3 regions of the Ectothiorhodospira lacustris genome follow, and region 2 is predicted to be linked to each of the others. Evidence: predicted binding sites of a transcription regulator. Region 2 holds the regulator's gene; each other region holds the start of a gene.
What was found. The regulator sigma-54, encoded in region 2, starts transcription at its own class of promoters, with help from an activator protein. The targets are predictions, from matches to a motif close to TGGCANGNTNCNTGCTT.
Positions count from the first base shown of each region.

Region 1 (4,830 bases), on a different contig from region 2:
ACCGCCACACCCCACAGGGCCAGCAGGATCAGCAGTAAACCGGCCGGTGCCCAGGTCAGGAAGGGATAGGCCAGACACAGGGCACCGGACATCGCCAGGGCGCGACGGGCCACCCACTCACTCCCCCGGTAACGACTGATCACACCGCCCCCCACACACCCCGCAAATCCCAGGGCAATGACGGCGAACGCCAGCCAGGGTATCCAGGCATCCGCGGCATCCAGACGGCCGATCTCCCGCCCCACCAGCAACGGCACCAGCATCCAGAAGGCATAAAGCTCCCAGCAATGACCAAAATACCCCCCGGCCACGGCACGAAAACGCGGGATCTTCAATCCTGAAAGTCCCTGGCGTAGCGGGATTTTCCCACCGGCCTTGGGCAGATGGGGACCATCGCCCAACAGCAGGACCAGCACGCCCCCCAGCAGCGCCAGCACCGAGGCCCCCAGCAAAGGCCATTGCCAGGGCATGCCCAGCGTCATCCCCTGCATCAGGTGCGGCAACGCCGTGCCCAGGGTCAGCATGCCCACCAGCCAGGACAGCGCCGCCCCCGCGTGCCGGGGCACCCAGGAGATGATCAGTTTCATCCCCAGGGGATAAATCCCGGCCAGGCAAAGACCGGTCAGAAACCGCAGCAGCAGATCAAAGGGCGGCTGAGCGGCCACCAGCAGGAAGGCACCATTGACCAACGCACCGCACAGACAGGCCACGGCGAAGATGACACTGGCGTGAAAGCGATCCGCCAGCCCGGTGGCAGCCATGGTCAACGTGCCGACAATGAATCCGAGCTGTACGGCCAGGGTCAGATAACCCAGGTCCGCATCCGACAGACCCAGGTTCGGGGCCATCGACCACCAGACGCCATTGATGCTGAACCACAGGGATGTGCCGCAAAGCTGGGCCAGCACGATGACGGTCAGGGGATGACGGCGCAGGAAGGCGAGGATCATCGGTCTGCTATTGGCTCCATACCATGCCCCAGAACATTGGCGAAACGCCATATAGTGCCAAGGAATAAGAATAAATCAATACACGTCAAAGACCGCATTATTCCAGACACACCTCCCGCCGAATTGATCACCCGGAAAATGTAGGTTTTCCGACACGGACTGGATCATCCCCCTGTTACTGTCGCAAATCCCTCCTTACAGCCCAGGGGCTGAAATAATAAATTCATTCAAAAATAAATAGTTAAGAAAAATACCGGATTGGCCCGCAAAGTGCTTTGCCATACTGGAGCCTGGATTTATCTTGTCATGCGCTATATACAGAAATACATAACGAACCCCGGTCAGGAACCTCTCATGCAACCTGAAATCGACGGCCAGTTCTGGTTCAAGCTTCACGGCCAGACCTTCCTTGGCGGCGCCCGCATCCAGTTGCTGGAGCAGATCGCCGCCACCGGCTCCATCTCCGCCGCGGCCCGGGCCATTGGCATGAGCTACAAGGCGGCCTGGGACGCCATCGACGCCATGAACAACCTGGCGGACAAACCCCTGCTGCTGCGGCAGGCGGGGGGAAAGCACGGCGGCGGCACCCGACTGACCGCCCACGGCGAACAGGTGATTGCGCAGTACCGGGCCGCCGAACAGGCGTACCAGCAATTTTTGCAGCAAATGGCCCGGTCCACGGGCGAACTGGGCGATGTCTGGACACTGATGAGGAAACTATCCATGCGCACAACGGCAAGAAACCACTACCAGGGCAAGATCTCCCGCGTCACGCAGGGCGCGGTCAGCGACGAGATCACCGTGGATATCGGCCATGGGCTGGAGATCCACGCCGTGGTCACCCATGAGGCCGGCCTGGAACTGGGGCTGCAGGTGGGCCGGGAAGTCCATGCACTGATCAAGTCTTCCTTCGTGATTCTGAGCGAAGTGGCCGACACGCTGCGCTTTTCCGCCCGTAACCGCCTCCAGGGCGTTGTCAGCCACATCGAGGCCGGCCCCGTGAATGCAGAGGTCAAGCTGGACCTGGGCCATGGCCGCAGCCTCACCGCCGTCGTCACCCGGGAGGCCCTGGACGAGGGCTGGCTCACCCAGGGGGCTCGGGCCTGCGCCCTGATCAAGGCACCCCACGTCATCCTGGCCATCAATGACTGAACCCACCCTGTTGGAGGCTCAAACATGAAACCAAGACACGTCATCCTGTTTCTATTCTTGCTGTTCACCGGCATCACGACCGCTTCCGCCGCTGAACTTCGGGCCGCCGTAGCCGCCAACTTCCTGGGCACCCTTCAGACCCTCACCGCCGCCTACGAGGCCGAAACCGGCCATAAGATCAATCTCAGCGCCGGGGCATCGGGTGCCTTGTATGCCCAGATCGTCAACGGCGCCCCCTTTGATCTTTTCTTCTCCGCCGATACCCTGCGCGCCAAAACACTGGTCGCAGATGAACTGGCCCTGGAAGATTCCCGGTTCACCTACGCCGTGGGCGTACCCGTGCTGTGGTCCAGCCGGGAAGGTTACCTCAACGATCCGGAAACACTGCTGCGCTCCAGAAGCTACCGTTTCCTCAGTATCGCCGATCCGCGAAACGCCCCTTACGGCGTGGCCGCTCAGCAGATCCTCACGGGCATGGGCATCTGGGAAAGCCTGGACAGGGCGGGCCGTCTGGTGCGCGCCCAGTCCATCGGACAGGCCTACTCGCAGATTGCCTCCGGCGCGGCGGAACTGGGGTTTGTGGCCCTGGCCCAGGTCAAGGCTAACGATGGCACCATTCCGGGATCCCACTGGATTCCACCAGCGGAGTGGTTCGATCCCATCGAACAGCAGGCGGTGATTCTCAAGCGGGCCATCGACATGGACGTGGCCCGGGACTTCATGGCCTGGATCCGCAGCCCGGAAGCCGTGCGGGTCATTGAGGCCGCAGGCTACAGCATACCCTGACCCATCGCCGGTCCGATACCCGGCGGCATTGTCCCGGGTATCGGGCTGGGTTTTGACTGCCCATTGGACATTCCCAGGCCCATGATGCCCATTTCACTCTCCCCCCAAGACACTATGGCCCTCTGGGTCACGTTCAAGCTGGCGGTCATCAGCACCACCATATTACTGGTACTGTGCGCACCGGCGGCCTGGTGGCTTGCACATACCCGGTGGCGGGGCAAGGTGGTTGTGGAGGCCCTGGTCACCCTGCCACTGGTCCTGCCTCCCACCGTGCTCGGGTTTTATCTTCTGCTCCTGCTGGGACCCCGGGGCTGGGTGGGCGGCACGCTGGAATCCATGGGGTTCAACCACCTGGCCTTCAGTTTCACCGGGCTGGTGATCGGCTCCATGATCTATTCCCTGCCCTTTGTCATGCAGCCGCTGACCAACGCGTTTCAGGCAACCGGGACGCGGGTGCTGGAGGTAGCCGCTACCTTGCGGGCATCGCCGCTGGATCGATTCTTCACCATCGTGGCGCCATTGGCCCGACGGGGATTTCTCACCGCCGCCGTACTGTCCTTCGCCCATACCCTGGGTGAATTCGGCGTCATCATCATGATCGGCGGCAATATCCCCGGCCAGACCCAGGTCGCCTCCATCGCCATTTACGATCACGTGGAAGCCATGGATTATCAGTCGGCCCATGCCCTGGCCCTGATACTGGTGGTGCTGTCCTTCTCACTGCTACTGGCAGTCTATGGATTGAACAAGAAATTCAAGGTGGTGGGGGTGGGGTCATGAGCATTCAGGCAAAATTTCATCTGGAACGGGGTGACTTTACCCTGGATGTGGATCTTCAGATCCCCGGGAAAGGCGTCACCGCGCTGTTCGGGCGCTCCGGCTCCGGCAAGACCACCATCCTTCGTTGCCTGGCCGGCCTGGAGCGCATTGAAGATGCCCGCCTGCAATTCAACGGCGATCTCTGGCAGGATGCGACATTCTTTCTCCCGGTGCATCAACGGCCCCTGGGCTATGTGTTCCAGGAGGCCAGCCTGTTCCCTCACCTCACCGCAAAAAACAACCTGCTGTACGGATTCAAACGCATCTCCGCCAGGGAACGCCGCGTACAATTGGATGACGTGGTGAGTCTGCTGGGCCTGGAGACATTATTAACCCGCTATCCGGACGCCCTTTCCGGTGGCCAGCGCCAGCGGGTGGCCATCGGCCGCGCCCTGCTCACCAGCCCGCAACTGTTGCTGATGGACGAGCCCATGGCCTCCCTGGACGTGACCAGCAAGGGGGAGATTCTGCCTTATCTGGAGCGGCTACGGGATGAACTGTCCATCCCGGTGGTCTATGTCAGCCACGCCATCGAGGAAGTGGCCCGTCTGGCGGACCACATGGTACTGCTGGAGGCGGGACGCACCCTGGCCCAGGGGCCGTTGCAGACCCTGCTGACCCGTACCGACCTGCCCCTGGCCCACAGCGAACAGGCCTCGGCGGTCATCGAAGGCACCGTGGCCGTCCACCATGAACCCGATCACCTGACGGAGGTGACCTTTGCCGGGGGCAGCCTGCTGATCTCCCGTCAGCAGCGGGCCATCGGCGCCCCTCTGCGGGCACGCATCCTGGCCAGGGATGTGTCCGTGGCCCTGGCCCGCCCCGATGCCAGCAGCGTCCTCAACTCGCTTCAGGTGCGGATCGCGGAGATCAGTGACGACCCCCACCCCGGACATATGATCCTGAGTCTGGATGTCGGTGGCCAGACCCTGCTGGCCCGTATCAGCCTGCGCTCCTGCCGACAACTGGCACTGGAAAAGGGGCAGACCCTATGGGCCATGGTCAAGGGTGTGGCGGTGACTTAGGCGAATTCCCCCAGGTATCTTTCTTGTACCGCTGTCGGTTATGCCACGGATCGTTATGTTTCATTGTATACAACGCTACAGTGCCCTCCCTCAATCCC
Region 1 covers NZ_JAJNQM010000043.1:21,742-26,571, reverse strand. Annotated here, with positions in the region: gene LQ952_RS09735 (MFS transporter) at 1-950, opposite strand, end outside; gene LQ952_RS09730 (TOBE domain-containing protein) at 1,305-2,102, shown strand; gene modA (molybdate ABC transporter substrate-binding protein) at 2,127-2,888, shown strand; gene modB (molybdate ABC transporter permease subunit) at 2,970-3,668, shown strand; gene modC (molybdenum ABC transporter ATP-binding protein) at 3,665-4,732, shown strand.
Region 1: the regulator sigma-54 is predicted to act here: its motif matches at 1,210-1,226, upstream of LQ952_RS09730 (TOBE domain-containing protein).

Region 2 (4,830 bases):
GCGACGGCGAGGGAGTTTTTCAATGCCTCCCTGGGCGGCTCATGATCCCGGCACTGGCCATCCTGCTGCTGGCCGGACCGCTCCAGGCACAGGTGGACCGGACATTGCCCATCCGGATCGAGGCGGACTCGGCCACCCTGGACGACAACCGAGGCATCAGCACCTACCGCGGCGGTGTACGCATTACCCAGGGCGCCACGGAAATCACCGGTGATACAGTCACGGTCCATACGCCGGGCCGGGTCCTGGAGCGCATGACCTCGGAAGGCCGACCGGCAACTCTACGCACCCAGGACCCGCAGGGGCGGGAAGTCCGTGCCGAGGCCGCACGTATGGAGTTCTTTCCCACCGAGCAACGCATGGAACTGAGCGGCAGTGCCCGCGTCCGGCAGGGCGCGGACGAGTTCCGGGGCAGCCGCATCATCTATGACCTGCGCACGGCCACCCTGGAAGCCCGTACCGGGGATACCGGGCGCGTCGAAGCGATTTTCACTCCCAGGGATCAGGCTCCCGCCCCGGCCGAGGGCGCACGATGAGCCGCCTGCAGACCCGCGACCTGGTCAAACAGTACCGTGCCCGCAAACCGGTGGACGGCGTTTCTCTGCAGGTGAACAGCGGCGAAGTCGTCGGCCTGCTGGGTCCCAACGGGGCCGGCAAGACCACCTGCTTTTACATGATCGTCGGCCTCATCCCCTGCGACGGCGGCCGCATCGAGTTGGACGACAAGGACATCACCCCCCTACCCATGCATGCCCGGGCGCAACTGGGGATCGGCTATCTGCCCCAGGAGGCCTCGGTGTTTCGCAAGCTGTCGGTGGAAGACAATCTCCTTGCCGTACTGGAAACACGCCGCGACCTCAACCGCGCCCAGCGCCATGAACACATGGAATCCCTGCTGGAAGAGTTTCAGATCATGCACATCCGCGAGAGCCTGGGCATCAGTCTCTCGGGTGGCGAGCGGCGCCGGGTGGAGATTGCCCGCGCCCTGGCCACGGAGCCGGCCTTCATCCTGCTGGATGAGCCCTTTGCCGGAGTGGACCCCATTTCCGTGATCGAGATCCAGCGCATCATCACCCATCTGGTATCGCGCAAGATCGGGGTGCTGATCACCGATCACAACGTTCGCGAGACCCTGGGCATCTGCAACCGCGCCTATATCCTGAGCGACGGGCATCTGATCAGCGAAGGGCCGCCGGAAGTGGTGCTGGCCGACCCCCAGGTCAGACGGGTCTATCTGGGCGACCATTTCCGACTATGAAAGTACAGTTTTTGAGCCATCTCATGGTTTCCCCACACTGGGTCACATTTTTCGTGCCAAGCCGTATAATCCGGATGACAGACCCCGCGCATGACGGAAAAGAGCCGTCGACACTGCCGGGACCACTCAACGCCTGCCTGACGACTCCGGTGGTACGCCACATCCTATGCTGAAACCTTCTGTCCAGCTCCGTCTCGGCCAGAGCCTTACCATGACACCACAGCTGCAGCAGGCCATCCGGCTGCTGCAGCTGTCCACATTGGAGCTACAGGCCCAGATCCAGGAGACGCTGGAGACCAACCCGATGCTGGAAGCCCTGGAAGGCGCCGACGCCGACCTGGATACCGGTGTGGACGAGGCGGCGGCCCAGCGGGAAGAGATGGACAGCAGGCCGGACAGCACCGACAAGGATGCGGGGGGCCGGGAATTCGAAGAGCCCGCGGAACCGGGCGGCACAGGCGATGCCTCGGAGAACATTCCCGAAGAGCTGCCGGTGGACAGCAACTGGGAAGACCTCTACGACATGCCGGCAACCGGCGGCGGCCAGGGGGGGGACGGCGACGGTCGCGACCTGTTCGAGAACCAGAGTGCCCCCGGTGAGGACCTGCGTGATCACCTGCTCTGGCAGATCAACCTGTCCCCCCTGAGCGAGCGGGATCAGGTCATTGCCATGACCCTCATCGACGCCATCAACGATGACGGTTACCTGGGAGAACCCATCGAACAGATCCATGCCGGACTGGCTCAGGACCAGGAACTGGAACTGGAGCTGGATGAGGTGGAAGCCGTACTGCGCATGGTCCAGCACTTGGACCCCGTGGGCGTGGGCGCGCGCGATCTCTCAGAATGCCTGCTGCTGCAGCTGGAGCAGTTCTCGCCGGATACCGCCTGGCTGGCCGAGGCCAGGACCCTGGTGCGCGATCATCTCGAAGCCCTGGGTACCCGTGATTTCAAAGGCGTACAGCGCCGACTGGGACTGGCCGACGGAGAACTGCAGGCGGTGATGGCCCTGATACAGAGCCTGAATCCCCGCCCGGGCACCCTGATCAGCTCCAGCTCACCGGAATACATCATTCCCGACGTCTTCGTGCGCAAGCGCGAGGGATACTGGCAGGTGGAACTGAACCCGGAAGTCGCCCCCCGGTTGCGAGTGAACCCGCTTTATGCCAGCTTTGTACGGCGGGCCGATTCCAGTCAGGATAACGTCTACCTGCGCAACAGCCTGCAAGAGGCCCGCTGGTTCATCAAGAGCCTGCAAAGCCGCAACGAAACCTTGCTGCGGGTAGGCACCGCCATTGTGGAGCATCAGCGCGCCTTTCTGGAACACGGCGACGAGGCCATGAAACCCCTGGTGCTGCGGGACATCGCCGAGCAGTTGGAGATGCATGAATCCACCATCTCCCGTGTCACCACCCAGAAGTACATGCACACCCCGAAAGGGATTTACGAATTCAAGTATTTCTTCTCCAGTCATGTGGGGACGGCCGATGGGGGGGAGTGCTCCGCCACGGCCATCCGTGCCATGATCCGCAAATTGATTGCCGAAGAGCCCCAGGGCAAGCCCCTGAGTGACAGCAAGATTGCCCAGATCCTGGTGGATCGGGGCATCCAGGTAGCGAGGCGCACCGTTGCCAAGTATCGCGAGGCCATGGCAATCCCGCCATCCAACGAACGCAAGCGCCTCGTCTGAGTTCCCAAGGCCTCACATTCACATCCTAACCAAGGAGTTACCTCATGCAGATCAACCTCACCGGTCATCACGTGGACCTGACCGACGCCCTGCGCGACTATGTCAATGACAAGTTCCAGCGCCTGGAGCGCCACTTCGACAACGTCATTGACGTGCATGTGGTCCTGACCGTGGAGAAACTGCAGCAGAAGGCGGAAGCCAACATGCTGGTCAGCGGCAACACCATCTTTGCCGATGCCACCCAAGCCGACATGTATGCCGCCATCGATGCCCTGGTCGACAAGCTGGACCGCCAGGTGGTCAAGCACAAGGAAAAGCTCAAGGACCACCACCGCGCCGAAGGCTCCCACCGCAACCACGTCGGGTGAGACATCCATGAACATCGGTGATCTTCTCGCCCCGGAGCGCGTCTGCTGTCTGCCGGACGTCAGCAGCAAGAAACGCGCTCTGGAGATGCTGGGTGAAATGCTTTCGAGCCACCTGCCCAGGCTGACCCAGGGAGAGATCTTCGACAGTCTGCTGGCCCGGGAACGCCTGGGCAGCACCGGCCTGGGGCATGGCGTCGCCATTCCCCACGGCCGTCTGGCCGGCGCTGACGAAGCCTGTGCCGCCCTGCTCAAACTGGGAAAGGGGGTAGACTATGATGCCCCGGACAGCGAACCCGTGGACATCCTGTTCGCCCTGGTGGTCCCGACCGAATGTACCGACGAACACCTGCAGATCCTCGCGTTGCTGGCCCGCATGTTCTCTGATCCGGAGACTCTGGCAAGGCTGCGCAGCGCCCAGGGACCGGAAGATCTGCTGGCATTGGTACACCACTGGGATACCGAAAGCCCCGCACAGCCGTGACCATCGAAACCCTCACCGTCCGCCATGTCGTCGAGGCCATGGAAGAGCGCCTCGCCCTGCGCTGGGTGGCCGGTCACCAAGGCAGCGAGCGACGTATCGCTCACCAGGCCACGCCCCACGGCAGCACTTCACTGGTCGGGCACCTGAACATCATCCATCCCAACCAGATCCAGGTACTGGGTCCGGATGAAATGCGTTACCTGTGGAACCTGCGCAAGAACTCCCAGCGGGATATCCTGGAACAGCTGGTCAACGGGACCGCTGCCATCCTGATCGTCACCGACGGTCTGGCGGCTCAGCCGGAACTGTGCGCACTGGCGGACAAGCAGTCGGTGCCCCTGCTGGCCACCACCCTGCACGGCCACGAAATCATCAATATCCTGCGCTATTTCTTCAGCGACAAATTGGCGGAGACCGTCACCCTGCACGGTGTCTTCATGGAAGTACTGGGCATCGGGGTTCTGCTGACGGGAGAAAGCGCCATCGGCAAAAGCGAACTGGCGCTGGAACTCATCAGCCGCGGACACCGTCTGATTGCTGATGATGCCCCCGAATTTGCCCGTATCGCCCCGGACATCCTGCGAGGTACCTGCCCGCCGGTGCTGGAAAACTTTCTGGAGGTCCGGGGACTGGGCGTCCTGAACATTCGTGCCATGTACGGTGACAGCGCCATCAAGACCAGCAAATACCTGCGTCTGATCATCGATCTGAAAGACCAGGTCGATGTCACATTCGCAGATATCGACCGCCTCCATGGGGGGCGGTGCAACCGGGAGGTACTGGGCCTGAAGGTACCGGTCATCACCCTGCCCGTGGCCTCCGGCCGCAACCTGGCGGTGATGGTGGAGGCGGCCGTGCGCAACCACCTGCTGCGCCTGCGCGGCTATTTTGCCGCCGACGACCTGGCCGCACGGCAGCGGCGTCAGATGCAGATCGACCCATGAAGCTCGTCATTGTCAGCGGGCTATCCGGATCAGGCAAGACCGTGGCCCTGCACGCCCTGGAAGATGCCGGCTACTACTGCATCGACAAC
Region 2 covers NZ_JAJNQM010000030.1:12,737-17,566, forward strand. Annotated here, with positions in the region: gene lptA (lipopolysaccharide transport periplasmic protein LptA) at 42-536, shown strand; gene lptB (LPS export ABC transporter ATP-binding protein) at 533-1,258, shown strand; gene LQ952_RS07605 (RNA polymerase factor sigma-54) at 1,425-2,948, shown strand; gene hpf (ribosome hibernation-promoting factor, HPF/YfiA family) at 2,993-3,316, shown strand; gene LQ952_RS07615 (PTS sugar transporter subunit IIA) at 3,324-3,797, shown strand; gene hprK (HPr(Ser) kinase/phosphatase) at 3,794-4,741, shown strand; gene rapZ (RNase adapter RapZ) at 4,738-4,830, shown strand, end outside.

Region 3 (4,830 bases), on a different contig from region 2:
CTGCACATGGGCCACGCCTTCCAGGACACCCTGATGGACACCCTCATCCGCTACCACCGGATGCGGGGCGACAACACCCTCTGGCAGGGGGGCACCGACCATGCGGGCATCGCCACCCAGATGGTGGTGGAACGCCGGCTGGCCCGGGACGGCCAGTCCCGTCACGACCTGGGCCGGGAGGCCTTCCTGGACAAGGTATGGGAATGGCGGGACCACTCCGGCAACCAGATCCAGCAACAGCTGCGTCGCCTGGGCACCTCCATCGACTGGCACCGGGAGCGCTTCACCATGGATGCCGGCCTGTCCCGGGCGGTGACCGAGGTCTTCGTGCGCCTGTACGAGGAAGGCCTGATCTATCGCGGCAAGCGCCTGGTGAACTGGGACCCGGTACTGCACACCGCCGTCTCCGACCTGGAAGTGATCTCCGAGGAGGAACAGGGCAAGCTCTGGCACCTGCGCTACCCCCTGAGCGACGGTTCCGGTCATCTGGTGGTGGCCACCACCCGCCCGGAAACCATGCTGGGGGATACCGCCGTGGCGGTGAATCCGGAGGATGAGCGCTATCGCCACCTCATCGGCAAGACCGTGATCCTGCCCCTCACCGGCCGCGAGATCCCCGTGATCGCCGACGACTACGTGGACCCGGAATTCGGTTCCGGCTGCGTGAAGATCACCCCCGCCCACGATTTCAACGACTACGCCGTGGGCAGCCGGCACGATCTGCCCATGATCAACATCTTCACCGTGGATGCCCGCATCAACGATGCCGCGCCCGAAGCCTACCGCGACCTGGACCGCTTCGACGCCCGTCGGCAGATCATCGCCGACCTGGAGGCCCAGGGCCTGCTGGAGCGCATCGACGACCACAAGCTCATGGTGCCCCGGGGTGACCGCAGCGGCGCCGTCATCGAGCCCTTCCTCACCGACCAGTGGTACGTGAAGGCCGCGCCCCTGGCCGAGCCCGCCATCCAGGCGGTGGAAGACGGCCGCATCCGCTTCGTGCCCGAGAACTGGAGCAAGACCTATTTCGAATGGATGCGCAACATCGAGGACTGGTGCATCTCCCGCCAGATCTGGTGGGGCCACCGCATCCCCGCCTGGTACGACGAGGCCGGCAACATCTACGTGGGCGAGGACGAGACCGCAGTACGCCGCAAGCACCAACTGGGGGATGAGGTGCGCCTGACCCAGGACCCGGACGTGCTGGACACCTGGTTCAGCTCCGCCCTGTGGCCCTTCTCCACCCTGGGCTGGCCGGAGCAGACCTCGGAACTCAAGACCTTCTACCCCACCGCGGTACTGGTCACCGGCTTTGACATCATCTTCTTCTGGGTGGCCCGCATGATCATGATGGGCCTCAAGTTCATGGATGATGTGCCCTTCCGGGAGGTCTATGTCACCGGCCTGATCCGCGATGCGGAGGGCCAGAAGATGTCCAAGTCCAAGGGCAACGTGCTCGACCCCATCGACCTCATCGACGGCATCAGCCTGGAAGACCTGCTGGCCAAGCGCACCACCGGGCTGATGCAACCGCAGATGGAAAAGCGCATCGCTCAGGCCACCCGCAAGCAGTTCCCCGACGGCATCCCCGCTTTCGGCACCGACGCCCTGCGCTTTACCCTGGCGGCCCTGGCCTCCAGCGGCCGGGACATCAAGTTCGACCTGGGCCGCATCGAAGGCTACCGCAACTTCTGCAACAAGCTGTGGAACGCAGCCCGCTACGTGCTCATGAACACCGAGGGCCAGGACACGGGCCTCGGCGGCGGAGCGGTAGAACTGTCCCTGGCGGATCGCTGGATCACCTCCCGCCTGCAGGACACCATCGCCGAGACCCACCGCCAGCTGGGGGCATATCGCTTCGACCTGGCGGCCAAGGCCCTGTACGAGTTCACCTGGTACGACTACTGTGACTGGTATCTGGAGTTGTGCAAACCGGTACTCACCGGCGAAGACAGCAGCGAGGCCGCCCGCCGCGGCACCCGCCGCACCTTGGTGCAGGTGCTGGAGACCCTGCTGCGCCTGATGCACCCGGTGATGCCCTTCATTACTGAAGCCATCTGGCGCCAGATGGCCCCGCTGGCCGGCGTGACCGGCGACACCCTCATGCACCGCCCCTACCCGTTGGTAGACGAGGCCCTGAAAGATGCCGACGCAGAGCAGGAGATCGAGTGGGTGAAGACCTTCATCCTAGGCATGCGCCGCATCCGCGCCGAAATGGACATCTCCCCCGGCAAGCCCCTGCCCGTGCTGCTGGACAACTGGAAGCCGGAAGATCAGGCCCGCTTCGCCGCCAACCAGGGCTTCATCCGGTTCCTGGCCAGACCCGAGTCGGTGCAGTGGCTGGAAGGCACCGAGGCCCCGGAATCTGCCATGACCCTGGTGGGCGAGATGCGCCTTTTGATCCCCCTGGCGGGTCTGATCGACAAGGACGCGGAAATCGCCCGTCTGGAAAAGGAAATCGCCAAGGTGCAGAAGAACCTGGCCCAGTGCGAGGGCAAGCTCGCCAACGCGGGCTTCGTGGAGCGTGCCCCGGCCGAAGTCGTGGCCAAGGAGCGGGAGCGGGTGGCCGAAATGGGAACGACCCTGCGGGAGCTGGAAGCCCAGCTGGAGAAGATCCGACGGCTGTGAGGCCGCGCACTGGGTCAAAGCCCCTCTCCCGCTGGCGGGAGAGGGGTTGGGGTGAGGGCCTCAAAAAGCCCCCAACCTGTCACATTCCCTACAATCCCCCGCACATCCTGCGCCCTGCTCCGGCAATTCCAGAAGATTAACAAACACTTACAAACTCAAAAAACTGGCTCGACATTTGCATAATATTCAGAAAAACCGAATCAAGGAGCCCGTTCGTGACCCGTCCCAATCTCCACCCCGACGCCGCCAACGCCCGCTACATCAGCTTCAAGGACCTGGACTGTGACGGCAACGCCCGCATGGTCATGAGCCTGATCGAGGAGTACACCGCCGATCCGGCCCAGCAGTCCCCCTTCTGGGATTATTTCCTGGGCAAGCGCAATCCCAAGTCCGGACCCAAGCCGGATGATCTGTTTCTCATCCATGCCAACATCAATCAGATCCGGGAATTGTTCGAGGAATGCGGTGATGAGGACACCCAGGCCCTGCTCACCTGGGTGGAGGAGGCCTGCTGCTGAAGCAGCGCTTAGACCGCCACGCCCAAGTCACGCAGATAATCATCGTAGCTGCCGTTGAAATCGGTCACGCCGTTTTCGTTCAGCTCGATGATGCGTGTCGCCAGACTGGAGACGAACTCACGGTCATGGCTGACGAAAATCAGCGTGCCGGGGTAGTTCTCCAGGGCCAGGTTCAGCGCCTCGATCGATTCCATGTCCAGGTGGTTGGTCGGTTCGTCCATGATCATCACGTTGGGTTTTTGCAGGATCAGCTTGCCGAACAGCATGCGGCCCTGCTCGCCACCGGAAATCACCTTGACCGATTTGAGGATGTCATCGTTGGAGAACAGCATGCGGCCCAGGGTGCCGCGCACCAATTGGTCGCCACCGAGGGTCCATTGCGCCATCCAGTCGATCAGGGTCTCGTCGTTCTTGAAGTCATCGGCGTGTTCCTGGGCAAAATAGCCCAGATCAGCGCTTTCGGCCCATTTGACCGTGCCGGTCATCGGCGGCAGTTCATTCACCAGGGTGCGTAGCAGCGTCGTCTTGCCGATGCCGTTGGGGCCAATGATCGCAACGCGCTCACCGGCCTCAATGTGCAGACTCAGGTTCTTGAACAGCGGCTCGCCGTCGAACCCCTGGCTGACCTTGTCGAGGATCACGGCTTGGCGATGCAACTTCTTGTACTGATCGAAGCGGATGAACGGGCTGACCCGACTTGAGGGCTTGACCTCATCCAGCTGGATCTTCTCGATCTGCCGGGCGCGGCTGGTGGCCTGCTTGGATTTGGAGGCGTTGGCCGAAAAGCGGCTGACGAAGGTCTGCAACTCGGCAATCTGGGCCTTTTTCTTCGCGTTGTCGGACAGCAGGCGCTCGCGGGCCTGGGTGGCGGCCGTCATGTATTCATCGTAGTTGCCGGGGAACAGGCGCAGTTCACAAAAATCCAGATCCGCCATGTGCGTGCAGACGCTGTTGAGAAAGTGGCGGTCGTGGGAAATGATGATCATGGTGCTGTTACGCGAGGTCAGGATGCCTTCCAGCCAGCGGATGGTGTTGATGTCCAGGTGGTTGGTGGGCTCGTCCAGCAGCAGCACTTCCGGATCGGAAAACAGCGCCTGGGCCAGCAGGACGCGCAGCTTCCAGCCGGGTGCGATCTCGCTCATGGGCCCGTTGTGTTGCGCCAGCGGAATCCCCAGGCCGAGCAGCAGCTCGCCGGCACGGGCTTCGGCGGTATAGCCGTCCATCTCGGCAAATTCGGTCTCCAGTTCGGCCACCTTCATGCCGTCTTCCTCGCTCATCTCCGCCAGGGAATAGATGCGGTCGCGCTCGGCACGCGTCTTCCACAGCGCCTCGTGACCCATGATCACGGTGTCCAGCACGCTGTGCTTCTCATAGGCGAACTGGTCCTGGCGCAGCTTGCCCAGGCGCACATTGGGCTCGAGCATCACCTGGCCGCTGGAAGGCTCGAGATCGCCCCCCAGGATCTTCATGAAGGTGGACTTGCCCGAGCCGTTGGCGCCGATCAGGCCGTAGCGGTTACCCCCGCCGAACTTGACGGATACGTTTTCGAAGAGGGGCTTGGCCCCGAACTGCATGGTGATATTGGCGGTGGAGATCAAAAGAATGTCCTGCGGGAAAAGGATGGTGTCGTCGCCGAACGGCGATGAGGGCCCGAAAACCGGACCGAGCATGGTACGGGCTCCGG
Region 3 covers NZ_JAJNQM010000023.1:23,010-27,839, forward strand. Annotated here, with positions in the region: gene LQ952_RS06415 (valine--tRNA ligase) at 1-2,628, shown strand, start outside; gene cowN (N(2)-fixation sustaining protein CowN) at 2,844-3,146, shown strand; gene LQ952_RS06425 (ABC-F family ATPase) at 3,155-4,816, opposite strand.
Region 3: the regulator sigma-54 is predicted to act here: its motif matches at 2,793-2,809, upstream of cowN (N(2)-fixation sustaining protein CowN).